DNA from 2 places in the Fictibacillus sp. 23RED33 genome. Region 2 is predicted to be linked to the other one. Evidence: a T-box and tRNA genes for the amino acid it is inferred to sense, from the RefSeq annotation. Region 2 holds a T-box; the other holds one or more tRNA genes.
The links. The T-box of region 2 lies ahead of argS (arginine--tRNA ligase). A T-box ahead of a tRNA ligase gene usually reads a tRNA of that ligase, here a tRNA-Arg.

Region 1 (6,781 bases), on a different contig from region 2:
AATATCAAAAGCAAAAAGCGGAATGGGCAAAGCTAGTGAATGAAAAAACATTCTCAAGCGATTCTGTTCAAGTTGAGCTTGCGGCTAATATTGGAACACCAGCTGATGTAAAAGGTGTTCTAGAGAACGGTGCAGAAGGCGTTGGTTTATACCGTACAGAGTTCCTTTACATGGGCCGTGATCAACTTCCTACTGAAGAAGAGCAGTTCAAGGCATATAGTGAAGTGCTTCAAAAGATGGAAGGTAAACCAGTAGTCATCCGTACACTCGATATTGGTGGAGATAAGGAACTTCCTTATTTAAATCTTCCGAAAGAGTTAAATCCTTTCTTAGGATTCCGAGCGATTCGCCTTTGCTTAGAAGAGCAAGACATTTTCCGTACGCAACTTAGAGCACTTCTTCGCGCTAGCCAATATGGGAACTTGAAGATCATGTTCCCGATGATTGCAACACTTGGAGAATTCCGTGCTGCTAAAGGAATCTTATTAGAAGAAAAAGAAAAGCTCGTTTCTGAGGGAATTGAAGTTTCAGAATCCATTGAAGTAGGTATCATGGTGGAAATTCCATCAACAGCCGTAATGGCAGATACTTTTGCTAAAGAAGTTGATTTCTTCAGCATCGGCACTAACGATTTGATTCAATATACGATGGCTGCAGATCGTATGAACGAACAAGTTTCTTACTTGTATCAGCCGTACAATCCAGCAATCTTAAGATTAGTAAAAATGGTTATCGATGCAGCACATAAAGAAGGCAAATGGGCTGGTATGTGTGGAGAGATGGCAGGCGATCCGATCGCAATTCCAATTCTTCTTGGCCTTGGTCTCGATGAATTCTCAATGAGTGCTACATCTGTACTTCCTGCTCGTAGTCAGATTCTCGGTCTGTCTAAAGAAAAGATCAGTGCACACATGGATGAAATTCTACAAATGGAAACAATGGAAGACGTTGTGAAGTTTGCAGAAGAAAATTTCTAAAGTGGAAAAAAGACTATGGGGAAATTTCCATAGTCTTTTTCTATAGATGTTGAGTTAATAGGGTTGGACACGGGAGTGGTTGATTTCCGCTCCAGGTTGCTCGGATTTAAAACATTCCATTAACGAATTGTCTTGCAATTTCATAAAAATATTAGCAGAATAGAAAACAGTGATTTAACGCCAGTATGTATATAGAGATGAGGCGATGTTTTTTGAATAGACCCATTGGAGTCATTGATTCAGGAGTGGGAGGTTTAACGGTAGCAAGAGAGATCATGAAACAGCTACCAAAAGAAGAGATTATCTACTTAGGAGATACGAAAAGGTGTCCGTATGGCCCGAGACCATTTGAAGAAGTTAGGGCTTATACGTGGGAAATGATTGACTTTCTTTTAGAACAGGAGATTAAGATGCTTGTTATTGCCTGTAATACAGCAACTGCAGCAGTTTTAGAAGAAGCGAAGAGAAAGTTAGACATTCCTGTCTTAGGAGTTATCCATCCAGGTACTCGTTCCGCTTTAAAAGCGACGAAAAATAATCATGTCGGTGTGATTGGGACAGTCGGAACGATTAATAGTGGTGCTTATAAACAGGCGCTAACACAGATTCGTAACGATGTAATCGTAGAAAGTTTAGCATGCCCGTTGTTCGTTCCGCTTGTTGAACAAGGAAAGTTATCTGGTGAAGAGACATTAAGTGCAGTTTCAGAAACACTATATCCGCTTAAGGATCTTTCCATCGATACGTTAATTCTGGGATGCACTCATTACCCGTTGTTAAGATCAATCATTCAGCAAGTGATGGGTGAACATATCACGTTGATCTGTTCAGGTGCAGAAACTGCGCGTGAAGTTTCTGTCATCTTAGACCATAGTGGGCTTTTAAATACAGAAGATGCTAAACCGATGCACCGATTTTTAGCGACAGCAGAGAGCGATCATTTCCTGCAGATCGCCAACCATTGGCTAGACCGTAAGATTGAAAAAGTAGAATGTATGAAGTTGTAGTTTTCAAAGAGCATGAAAATTAGGTAACCTCATAATTAGAATATTGAATTGAAAGAGTAGGATCCTTTTTGGGGTTCTGCTCTTTTCTTTTAATTAAAGCCAGTCTCTTTTATTTTTTGTACAAGTGGTCTAATGGGAGAGGAGAGCTCGTATACATAATAGTACAAACCACTTGAGGAGGGAAAGTATGCGCAAAATGATGAAGTCAGGAGCACCGCTTATTATATTATCAGCTTCATTGCTGGTATCAGGTTGCGGACTATGGGGAGAGAAAGCAGGAAATGAGCTTGATCCCCCTAAAGTGAATTACGTGAAAGAAGGTCAGTCGCTGGATAAGAAAGACAAAGCGGCGAGTGCAGAGCAAACGAATAAGCGGCAACTGTTTTTATTCGACAGCAACGGGATGGTTGTCCCACAGGTACTGGCTCTTCCAAAGAACGATGAAACGGCTAAACAAGTATTGCAGTATCTTGTAAAAGACGGCCCTGTAAGCAATCTGCTTCCTAACGGTTTTCAAGCTGTTCTGCCAGCTGATACAGAAGTGTTATCGGTAAATATCAAAAAGGGGACAGCTACGGCAAATTTTTCAAAGGAATTTACAGAGTATAATGCAGCGGATGAAATGAAGATCTTGCAAGCTATTACATTCACACTTACTCAGTTTGACAACATAAAAAAAGTTAAAATACAAATCGCAGGAAAGAACCAAAATTCAATGCCTGTTAATAATACTCCAGTTGGTGACGGTGTGAGTCGTGTTGACGGGATAAATCTCGAAAATGGCAGTGTGGCAGATATCACGAATAGTGAACTTGTAACTCTCTATTTCTTGGCACAGACACAGGATCAAACGTATTATGTACCAGTAACGCGTCGAGTTGCAAAAGAGGGGACAGATAAAGTAACAGCAACGATCGAACATCTAATTGATGGTCCATCTGCAGAAAGCAGCCTTTTAACAGACTTTAGAACAGATGTGAAACTGTTAAGTACACCTGTCGTCAAAGATGGTGTTGTTACATTAAACTTCAATGGAGCTTTGCTGGATAATAAAGAAGAAAGCATGATTGCAGATGAAGTGTTAAATTCAATTGTTCTTTCGCTTACAGAGCTATCTGAAGTGAAGAAAGTGGCGATTAAAGTTGATGGGAAGTCTAAGATATTCAATGAAAAAGGTAAAGAACTTACAGCCCCGGTTTCAAGACCTAAAGAAGTGAATACAGGTGAATTTTAAAATCAAATAGGTTGTGATACAGTAAAGAGGCGAATATTCGTCTCTTTTTTTATTGCTCTGTTGTTTTGAAAGTAGTTGATTTCCGTTTCAGGTGTCTCGCTTTCCGCGGGGCGATCGGTGAGCCCCTTGCCGCTTTGCGCCTTTAAGGGTCTCACCTGACCGCTCGTCCCGCAGGAGTCTCAAACCTTACACTCCAATCAACTTTGTCGACGATGAGAATGAACATGCAAAAGTAACAATCTTTTGCAAGCGAAATGAGAAGAGCTTTGGACAACCTTTGTACTTTTAAAGTATTTGATTCCGCTTTATGTCCCTCGCATTCCAAATGGGAGGCGTACATTTTATAGTTGAAGACGCTTCACCAAATGACAGTAATATCACAATCCTATAGAAAAACTTTTTACAAAACGGAGGCGTACCTAATGAAAATTTTAGTTGCAACGAAAAATAGAGGTAAAGCTAAAGAATTTCAATCGATGTTAGGAAGTTTTGGGGTTGAGATCCTCACTTTAAACGATATTGAAGGAAGTCCTGACGTTGAAGAAACTGGAGTCACTTTTGAAGAGAACGCTATTTTAAAAGCTGAAACCATCTCTAAACAGATGAATATTCCTGTTATCGCGGATGACTCAGGATTAGAGATCCATGCTTTAGAAGGACGACCTGGCGTTTATTCAGCTAGGTATGCAGGTATACATAAAAGTGATGAAGAGAACATGAACAAAGTCTTAGAAGAACTTCAGAATGTTGAAGATAACGATAGAAACGCTCAGTTTGTATGTGCTTTGGCTTTTGCGAGACCTCAAAAAGAAACGCTAGTTGTAAAAGGGGAGTGTAAAGGTCAGATTTTAAGAGAAAAGAAGGGAACGGAAGGTTTCGGGTATGATCCGATTTTCTTTCTTCCTCAATTAAATCGTTCGATGGCAGAGTTAGCAAAAGAAGAAAAAAATAAAATTAGTCATAGAGCAATAGCTTTGGAAAAACTAAAAAAACTGATCAATGAGGAGGATCTCTTATGGGAAAAGCCTTAATCGTTAGTGATAGTCACGGGTTAACAGATGAGTTAGAAACATTAAAGAGCCGCTATCAAAATGAAGTAGATCTTATGATCCATTGCGGTGATTCAGAGCTTTCGACATCATCTAAAGAAATGTCTGGATTTGTAACGGTTAAAGGTAATATGGATTATTTAGGCGATGATTTTCCTAACGAAGCCATTGAGCTGTTGGGAGATACTTGTATATATATAACACATGGTCATTTATACGATGTAAAAATGTCTTATCTTTCACTCGCATACAGGGCAGAGGAAACAGGTGCAGCAATTGCTTGTTTTGGGCATTCACACGTAGCTGAAGCCTTTGAACGTGAGGGAATGATCTTTATCAATCCTGGGAGTATCAGGCTGCCTAGAGGTTCTTTTGAAAAGACATATGCGTTGTTGGAGATTGAAGATAATAGGATATCGGTAAGTTTTTATTCACTCAATGGTATACGTATCGATCAGTTAAGTAGAACATTTGAAAAAAAAACAGTTAGAAAATAAAAAAGTTGAGAAAATGGGTTGACTATAATTTAGATATCATGTATATTTAGTTATGTCGTCGCGACAAGGTCTAAATTGTCTGCGGGTGTAGTTTAGTGGTAAAACAAGAGCCTTCCAAGCTCTGGTCGTGAGTTCGATTCTCATCACCCGCTCCATTTGTTTTTCTCACGTTCAAATGGTCCATGAAAAGTTACATCTGAAGTTAACAGATCTTACAATTAAAATGCATGATAAAAATATATTTGTATCCACAGTCGACGGGTGGAACAAATCACTGTGTGCCCGCAGCGCATGGTAATTGCGGAAAGCGCCATTACTATGCGAAAGGGGCTCCAATACATATGTCCCAGTAGCTCAGCCGGATAGAGCATACGCCTTCTAAGCGTACGGTCGGGAGTTCGAATCTCTCCTGGGACGCCATAATACTTACATAATGACAACTTTTCGACACGCTTGATGTCCTCTATTAAAGGATATCAAGCGTGTTTTTTTATTTTTGATGAAAGCGCTTTAAAAATGTTTACAATGCAACGCGTTAAAGCTTCAAAACCTTATGGGTATGGGAATGAAAGCGTGTACAAAATAACTGAAAAGTCAGAATTCGGTGAAATATCGAAAATTCGGTGTTGATTCTTTAATAAGATGGGCGTAATATTGTCAACAATTATTAAATTATTTTTAAAAAATTCAAATAATTCAAATTGACACGTAAAGGAGGATCACGATGCAGGAGCAATGGGTTTATGTTAATGGTGAGCACGTATTAAAGGAAGACGCCAAAGTCTCAGTTTACGATCATGGATTTTTATATGGAGATGGGGTGTTTGAAGGTATTCGAGTCTATAACGGAAATGTATATCGGCTAGACGAACATCTTCAGCGTTTATACGAATCAGCTCAATCCATTATGCTGACAATTCCACACACTAAAGAAGAACTAACAGACATCATCGTTCAAACGCTCCAGAAAAACAAATATCGTGATGCTTATATTCGACTAGTTATCTCACGAGGAAAAGGAAACTTAGGGTTGGACCCTTTTACATGCGGCCAACCGGGAGTCATTGTCATTGCAGAACAGCTTGCACTATTTCCTAAAAAACTTTATGAAACAGGTTTAGAAATCATAACGGTGGCAAGCAGAAGGAACCGTCCGGATGTGCTAAGTCCTAAAGTTAAATCGCTAAACTACCTAAACAATATCTTAGTTAAGATCGAGGCTAGTCTTGCTGGAGTTAGTGAAGCATTGATGCTTAACGATCAAGGGTACGTGGCGGAAGGTTCTGCTGATAATGTGTTTATTATCAAAGGAAATACGATCAAGACGCCGCCAGGATACTTAGGAGCTTTAGAAGGAATCACTCGAAACGCGATTGTTGAGATCGCACGAGCACAAGGATACAACATGGTTGAAGAGCCATTCACGAGACATGATGTTTATGTGGCAGATGAAGTATTTCTAACTGGAACTGCAGCTGAAGTTATTGCGGTAGTAAAAGTTGATGGAAGAGTAATCGGAAACGGAGCACCAGGTGAACATACGAACAAACTTTTAAAATCCTTCAGAGAAAAAGTAGTTGAAGAAGGAGTTAAGGTGTATCCGAACCAAGCTGTTCAAGCTGGATAAAAGAAGTATAGGAGTGTTACAGATATGCGCAGTAATATGATCAAGCAAGGAATCGATAGAGCCCCGCACAGAAGTCTTCTCCACGCAGCGGGAGTTGCACCAGAGGATATGGATAAACCTTTTATCGGTGTTTGTAATTCCTATGTTGATATTATTCCGGGGCATATGCATCTAAACAAAGTAGGTGAATGGGTAAAAGAAGCCATTAGAGAAGCTGGTGGAATTCCGTTCGAATTTAATACGATCGGCGTAGACGATGGAATTGCGATGGGGCATATCGGTATGAGGTATTCACTTCCAAGCAGAGAGGTCATCGCAGACGCAGCAGAGACGGTTATCAACGCCCATTGGTTCGACGGTGTGTTCTACATACCTAACTGTGACAAGATC
Region 2 (6,781 bases):
ACGATCCGGAAGGTGTGTTGCAAAAATTATCTGAAGCAACTACATTTTATTTTCTACCACAGATTATACATTGGAATGGGGTAGTAGAAGAACTGCCTGCATTGTGCAGCTCTTCTGAACCTTATCGAGCCTCTTTATAAGATTGATTTTGAAATGTTGTAACGGTTTTGGCAGCGATCCGATCGTATCCTTCTTCATTTGGATGGATGGAATCGTACAACCATTTATCCATATCGTCTGTTTGAAGAGCATCGCTAACGGGAACTACCAAAGCTGGCTTGTGTGAAAGTGCTGTTTCGTATGCGATTAAATTCCAATCATTCAATAGTTTTTCCGTCGCTGGGTAATATTTTTGTTCAGCATTAACAACGTTATACAGTTCATTCAACACTATTATTGCGTTAGGGTTATGTTTTCTGATGTTTTCGAAAATATCATTTAAGTTTTGCTTATAATCAGATTTAACATCATCGTAACTTTGTATAGCTTTTAGTGGACCTTGTTTCTTTGCAATTTGTACGAGGTCATTACCGCCAATATTTATTGAAATGATGTCTGCTTTCTCTACAGATTGCTGAACAGCTGGAATGTTCAGTTGATTCAGTAAGCCTTTACTCGTAAAACCAGAAACACCTTGATTTTCGAGAATAAAGGTTTTTTCTGTTAAGTCCTGCAGGTTGTCATTCACTTTGTTAGCGAAACCACCTTGCTCAGAGCCTCTTCCTTCAGCTACTGAATCGCCTAGCACGAGGTGATTCAAAGTGGATTTTGGAGAATTCTTTAGATATTGAAGATAAGTGATTTGTTTCGAATCTGATGAATCACTTTGATCGATCACAGATTCTTTCTTGATCTGGTTTATCTTATATTGCGGATAATAATACCACCCGGCTGCACTTATGACTAATAGCAAAGCAAACAAGGAGATGATATATCTTTTTTTCATATATATCCTCCTGTAACATATTTTTTTAAAAATAAAAGTATTAGTTATAGATAATATCATAAATATGCCTAGAAAGTGAAAGGTGACCACTTGAATAATAATTCACTAAAGATACCTGTATTTATTCCATTAATAATTGGGATCATCGCAATATCGTTTTCTTCTATTTTTGTTAAATGGTCAGATGCACCTGTTTCTGTTCAAGGAATGTATCGATTATTATTTACATTGATCTTGATGTTTCCATTCGTTTGGAAACAAGTTCGTTTTTTGAAAAAAATGACTTGGCAAGAAGGCTTTTTGTTATTTTTATCAGGAACCTTTCTAGCTCTTCATTTTTTGTTTTGGATGGGATCTTTGAAATTAACTACCGTTGCAAGCTCTACGATACTGCTTTCTTTACAGCCTGTTTTTGTAATGATAGGAGCATACATAGCGTTTCGCGAAAGAACTTCAAAGGCAGCAATCATTGGGATGGTTGTTGCGATCGTTGGGGCTATTATGATTGGTTGGGGAGATATTGGCATCTCAATAAAACATATTCAAGGAGATGTTTTATCTATTTTAGGAACGATTGTAGTTGCAGCTCATATGCTGATCGGTCAAAAGCTTCTAAGAACATTTCCTGCTACACTTTATAGTTTTTCTGTATTTTTTGTTGCTGTCATTGTTTTTGGAATCTATAATTTGACTTTGTCTATACCGATGACTGGGTATCCAGAGAAAGAATGGGGGATCTTTGTACTGCTTGCCATCATACCAACTGTATTTGGACATGTATTGTTCAATTGGCTATTAAAATATGTAACAGCTGCTACGATATCAATGGCAATCTTAGGTGAACCAGTTGGGGCAACTTTGTTAGCTTACCTATTACTTGATGAATCACTAACTCTTTCCCAATGGAGTGGTGGTGCTATCGTGTTAGCGGGGCTGTATTACTTCTTGCAAAATACGCGAAAACAAAATAGACGTTCAACTCCTGCACCGATCAAGCCACCAGTAACATCAGGTCCAATTGTAAAAAAAGGGTAAGAGCCTTTTTCTATGCTTTTTATGGGCATTCTTATATGATGAAACAAACAGATGAAAAAAGGAGATTGATCTCATGAGTAACTATGCAAAAGCTACTTTTGCTGGAGGATGCTTTTGGTGTATGGTCACACCATTTGAAGAGTGGCCAGGCATCATTTCTGTAGAATCAGGCTATACAGGTGGTCACAAAGAAAATCCAACTTATAAGGAAGTCTGCAGCGAAACAACCGGCCATTTTGAAGCCGTTCAAATCACATTTGATCCATCCATCATTTCGTATGAAAAAATCGTCTCAGTTTTTTGGAAACAAATTGATCCTACTGATGCTGGCGGACAATTTTACGATCGTGGAGATTCGTACCGTACTGCCATTTTTTATCATGATGAAGAACAAAAAACGGTCGCTGAAAAATCAAAAAAGGAATTAGAAGAGAGCGGTCGATTCGACAAGCCGATCGCAACTTTAATTTTACCTGCTGATACGTTTTATTCTGCTGAAGAATATCACCAGGATTATCATAAAAAGAATCCTTTTCATTACAAACGCTATCGCCAAGGCTCAGGGCGAGATGCCTTTATCAAATCACACTGGGTAGATAGTGGGCAAAAAGAAGAAATACTAAAAACCCTTAATCCTATGCAATATAACGTTACACAAAAAGATGCAACAGAACCTCCTTTTCAAAATGAATTTTGGAACCATACAGAAGAAGGGATCTACGTGGATATCGTTTCTGGGGAGCCTCTTTTCAGTTCTTTAGACAAATTTGATAGCAGCTGTGGCTGGCCTAGTTTTACAAAACCTGTTCGTTCATCTACTGTCGAAGAAAAGGAAGATTTATCTCACGGTATGATCAGGACGGAAGTGAGAAGTAAGGATGCAGATTCTCACTTAGGACATGTATTCACAGATGGTCCAAGAGATCAAGGTGGATTAAGATATTGCATCAATTCTGCAGCACTTCGTTTTATTCCTAAGAACGAACTTAAAGAAAAAGGATATGGAGAATACCTCACTCTGTTCGAACAAAAATAAACCAGCCTTGAGCTGGTTTATTTTTGTTCAGAAGAGGAATAAGAATGTGATTGTATATATTTTAATCGAGCAAATAAAATGATAGCGCCAGCTGAAAGACCAGATATCAATCCGATCCAATACCCATATGCACCAAGCGACGTAAAATTAGCTAGGTAGTATCCAACCGGTAGACCGAGCACCCAGTATGAGATAAATGAAAGCATAAAGGTGACATTTACATCTTTATAGCCTCTTAGTGCACCTTGAATCGGAGCGCCTATAGCGTCAGCTAGTTGAAAGAACACCGCATACCATAAGAACGAAGTCGTAATTTGAATGACTTCTGGTTCTTTTGAATAGATTCTCGCTACTTGTTCATCGAACACCATTAAGAGACCAGAGAGAATTAGGGCAAAGCCAACAGCCGTAACGATTCCTATATAGCTATACTGTGCGGCATCCTTAAAGCGTTTCGCGCCTACTTCATAACCAACTGCAATCGTGAGCGCAAAAGAGATACTCAAAGGCAGCATATATAAGAATGAAGCAAAGTTTAGTGCAGCTTGGTGAGCAGCGATTGTTATCGTGTTGAAATCACTCATTAAAAGTGTAACAGCAGCAAATATACTTACTTCAAAGAAGATGGCAAGACCAATCGGAACGCCGATCTTCAACTGTTCTTTCCAAGCAGTTAAAGAAGGTTTATAGAACGTTCGAAACAGTTTATATCTTCTGAACGGGTTCATGTTAACAACGATCATAACGGTTATAATTGCAGTTACCCAATACGTTATTGCTGTTGCCACACCAGCACCTACACCACCTAATTCGGGAAAACCACCTTTACCGAATATGAATAAGTAGTTAAAGATAGCATTTACGGGTAATCCAATCAGTGTGATAAACATCGTAATTCTAGTTTGACCTAAAGCGTCGATGAAAGATCGAAGTGCACCATATAAAAACAGCGGCATGATGCCGAACGATAATGCGATTAAATAGCCTCTTGCAACATTTTCTACTTCTTTTTCGAGAGACATCGCACCTAAAATGGGATCTAACACAACTGATCCTAATGCAACAACGATGACTGAAATTACGACCGACAAGTAAACAGCTTGCATGACGGACCGGGGCACATTTTTTGTATTCTTAGCTCCTTCAAGCTGTGAAACAATAGGTGTTAATGCCATTAGGATACCATTTAGTCCAGTGAAGATCGGAACCCATAAACTCGATCCGATAGCTACACCTGCTAGTTGATCTGCACCTGAACGGCCGCTCATTACCGTATCTAAGAAATTCATGGCATATAAGCCTAACTGAGTGATCAATACGGGGATCACCAGTATTAAGAAATTTTTATATTTACTTCTTAACGAATATGTCTGTATCATCTGCATACTTCCTTTAGTAGTTAAACTGTCAATTCGAGACAATGAATTATATCATAAAACATAACTAATATACGTGAAGGAGAAACTATGAGTGTTCAATTTCTTTTTGAAGTTCAATCTGTTCTGCCAGGAGAGCAAAGCAACGAAAAAATTGTACTGGTTTCAACAGAGCTTTTATATAGAAGCAGTGGAGAAACAATCTATACAGGTATAATCCCGGTTAGAGTAACTGAGCATGGAGTGTTTGTATCGGTCCCAGCAGTTACAGCTGCCTTCAACTCAAAGTATTTACGAACGGAAACGTTATTTCGGTTAAAACGATACATTAAACGAATGAGAGATTACTTGGATTTTGATAAAAAGGAATAAGTTGACTTTTTGCTTTTACCTTCATATAATATGAAAAACTATATGTCAGAACATTTATGAAAAAGAGAGTAGTCTGTAAGGATGTTATATAGCGAGCAAGGGATTGGTGTAAGCCTTGCACAACCTTCAGACGAAGCGCACTTTGGAAATGTTTGCTTGAAAACGAAGTAGAGCAAACCGGGACTTCCCGTTAACAAGTCAAGTGGCCTTTAGGCAATGAGAGTGGTACCGCGGTTAATTTCCGTCTCTTCTATTAATTTAGAAGAGGCGGATTTTTTTATTTTAGGGAGGTTAAAGAATGAACGGTAAAAAAGTATTTGCAGCTTATTTAAAAGAAAAAATTGGTAGTGAACTATCTTTCGAAGAAATTGATTCCGCTATTGAAAAACCTAAACAAATCCAACAAGGTGATCTAGCATTTCCTTGTTTTCAATTAGCTAAGATCTATAAGAAGTCTCCAAATGAAATCGCAACAACGTTAGCTGGTGGAACGAGTCAAGATGCGTTTGAGAAAATTGAAGTTGTTGGAGGCTACGTGAATGCTTTTTTAAATAAAAAAGTAGCTGCTGTATCGCTGTTAACTCAAATATTAAAGGAGAAAAATAACTATGCAAATCATCGTTTTGGTAATCAAAAGACAATCGTTATCGATCTTTCTTCTCCTAATATTGCAAAGCCTTTCTCAATGGGACACTTGCGTTCAACAGTAATTGGTTCCTCAATAGCCGCGATCAGTGAAAAATGTGGGTACACGACATTTAAAATTAATTATATAGGTGATTGGGGTACACAATTTGGTAAATTAATCTGTGCGTACTTAAAATGGGGGTTGGAAAATAAGGTAAAAGATAATCCGATCGGAGAGCTGACTAAACTTTACGTTCGCTTTCATGAAGAAGCTGAAAAAGATCCTTCGTTAAATGATGAAGGGAGAATGTGGTTTAAGAAATTAGAAGATAATGATCCCAAAGCAAAAGAATTATGGATTTGGTTTAAAGAAGCATCCTTAGACGCATTTCAGAACATCTATAAATTATTGGATGTCCATTTCGATTCTTATAACGGTGAAGCGTTCTTTAACGATAAGATGGAAGCTTCCGTAAAAGCCCTGCAAGAAGAGAATTTGTTAGAACTCTCTGATGGTGCCCAGGTTGTAAGAGTAGGTGAAGATCTACCACCGTGTTTGATCAAAAAAACGGACGGCGCCACTCTGTATGCTACACGTGACATTACTGCTGCCATCTATAGAAAGAAAACCTATGACTTTGACGAGGCATTTTATGTTGTCGGACACGAACAATCTCTACATTTTGAACAAGTGAAACGCGTATTGAAAAAGCTTGGACACGATTGGGCTGATCACATGCATCATGTTCCTTTCGGGCTTATTTTACAGAATGGTAAAAAGATGAGTACACGAAAAGGAAGAACTGTACTATTAGAAACTGTTATCTTAGAAGCAGTAAAGTTAGCAGAACAAAATATTAGAAGTAAAAATCCTGAACTCCAAGATTTACAGAATGTCGCACGTCAAGTAGGGGTAGGCGCGGTTATTTTTCATGATTTAAAAAATGAAAAAGGAAACGATGTGGAATTCTCGCTTGATACGATGCTTAAATTTGAGGGCGACACAGGGCCGTATGTGCAGTATACAGCTGCTCGAATACAGACAATATTAAATAAAGGAAATTTTAACGGAAGTGTTCCGAAAGAGTTGTCCATCGAATTAGAAAGCTGGGAGATCATATCTGTATTAAATGAATTCCCTGAAGTTGTTGAACAGGCATTTCGCAGAAAAGAACCATCTGTTATTTCAAAATATGTTTTAAAGTTATCTCATAAATTCAATCACTACTATGCAAATGTGAAAATATTAAATACTAAAGAAACCCCGGAACGACTTGCGTTATGTGCAGCAGTTCAAATCGTCCTGAAAGAAGGATTACGATTATTAGGCGTTCAAACACCGAATAAAATGTAAAGTTACCCGTTATTTTGCTGCGAAGTTTATTTAGT

Region 1: it has a tRNA-Arg gene. The T-box ahead of argS (arginine--tRNA ligase) is inferred to sense a tRNA for this amino acid. The anticodon was not compared.

Annotation. Positions count from the first base shown of each region.
Region 1 covers NZ_JACZDX010000005.1:89,086-95,866, reverse strand. The annotation lists gene ptsP (phosphoenolpyruvate--protein phosphotransferase) at 1-977, shown strand, start outside; gene racE (glutamate racemase) at 1,190-1,984, shown strand; gene IHV09_RS16390 (GerMN domain-containing protein) at 2,181-3,218, shown strand; gene IHV09_RS16385 (XTP/dITP diphosphatase) at 3,641-4,249, shown strand; gene IHV09_RS16380 (metallophosphoesterase family protein) at 4,234-4,764, shown strand; tRNA gene IHV09_RS16375 (tRNA-Gly) at 4,846-4,919, shown strand; tRNA gene IHV09_RS16370 (tRNA-Arg) at 5,108-5,184, shown strand; gene ilvE (branched-chain-amino-acid transaminase) at 5,489-6,391, shown strand; gene ilvD (dihydroxy-acid dehydratase) at 6,416-6,781, shown strand, end outside.
Region 2 covers NZ_JACZDX010000001.1:1,314,423-1,321,203, forward strand. The annotation lists gene IHV09_RS06890 (group-specific protein) at 1-140, shown strand, start outside; gene IHV09_RS06895 (GDSL-type esterase/lipase family protein) at 122-946, opposite strand; gene IHV09_RS06900 (DMT family transporter) at 1,037-1,981, shown strand; gene msrA (peptide-methionine (S)-S-oxide reductase MsrA) at 2,055-3,017, shown strand; gene IHV09_RS06910 (MATE family efflux transporter) at 3,035-4,396, opposite strand; gene IHV09_RS06915 (hypothetical protein) at 4,484-4,765, shown strand; T-box leader at 4,813-5,017, shown strand; gene argS (arginine--tRNA ligase) at 5,064-6,746, shown strand.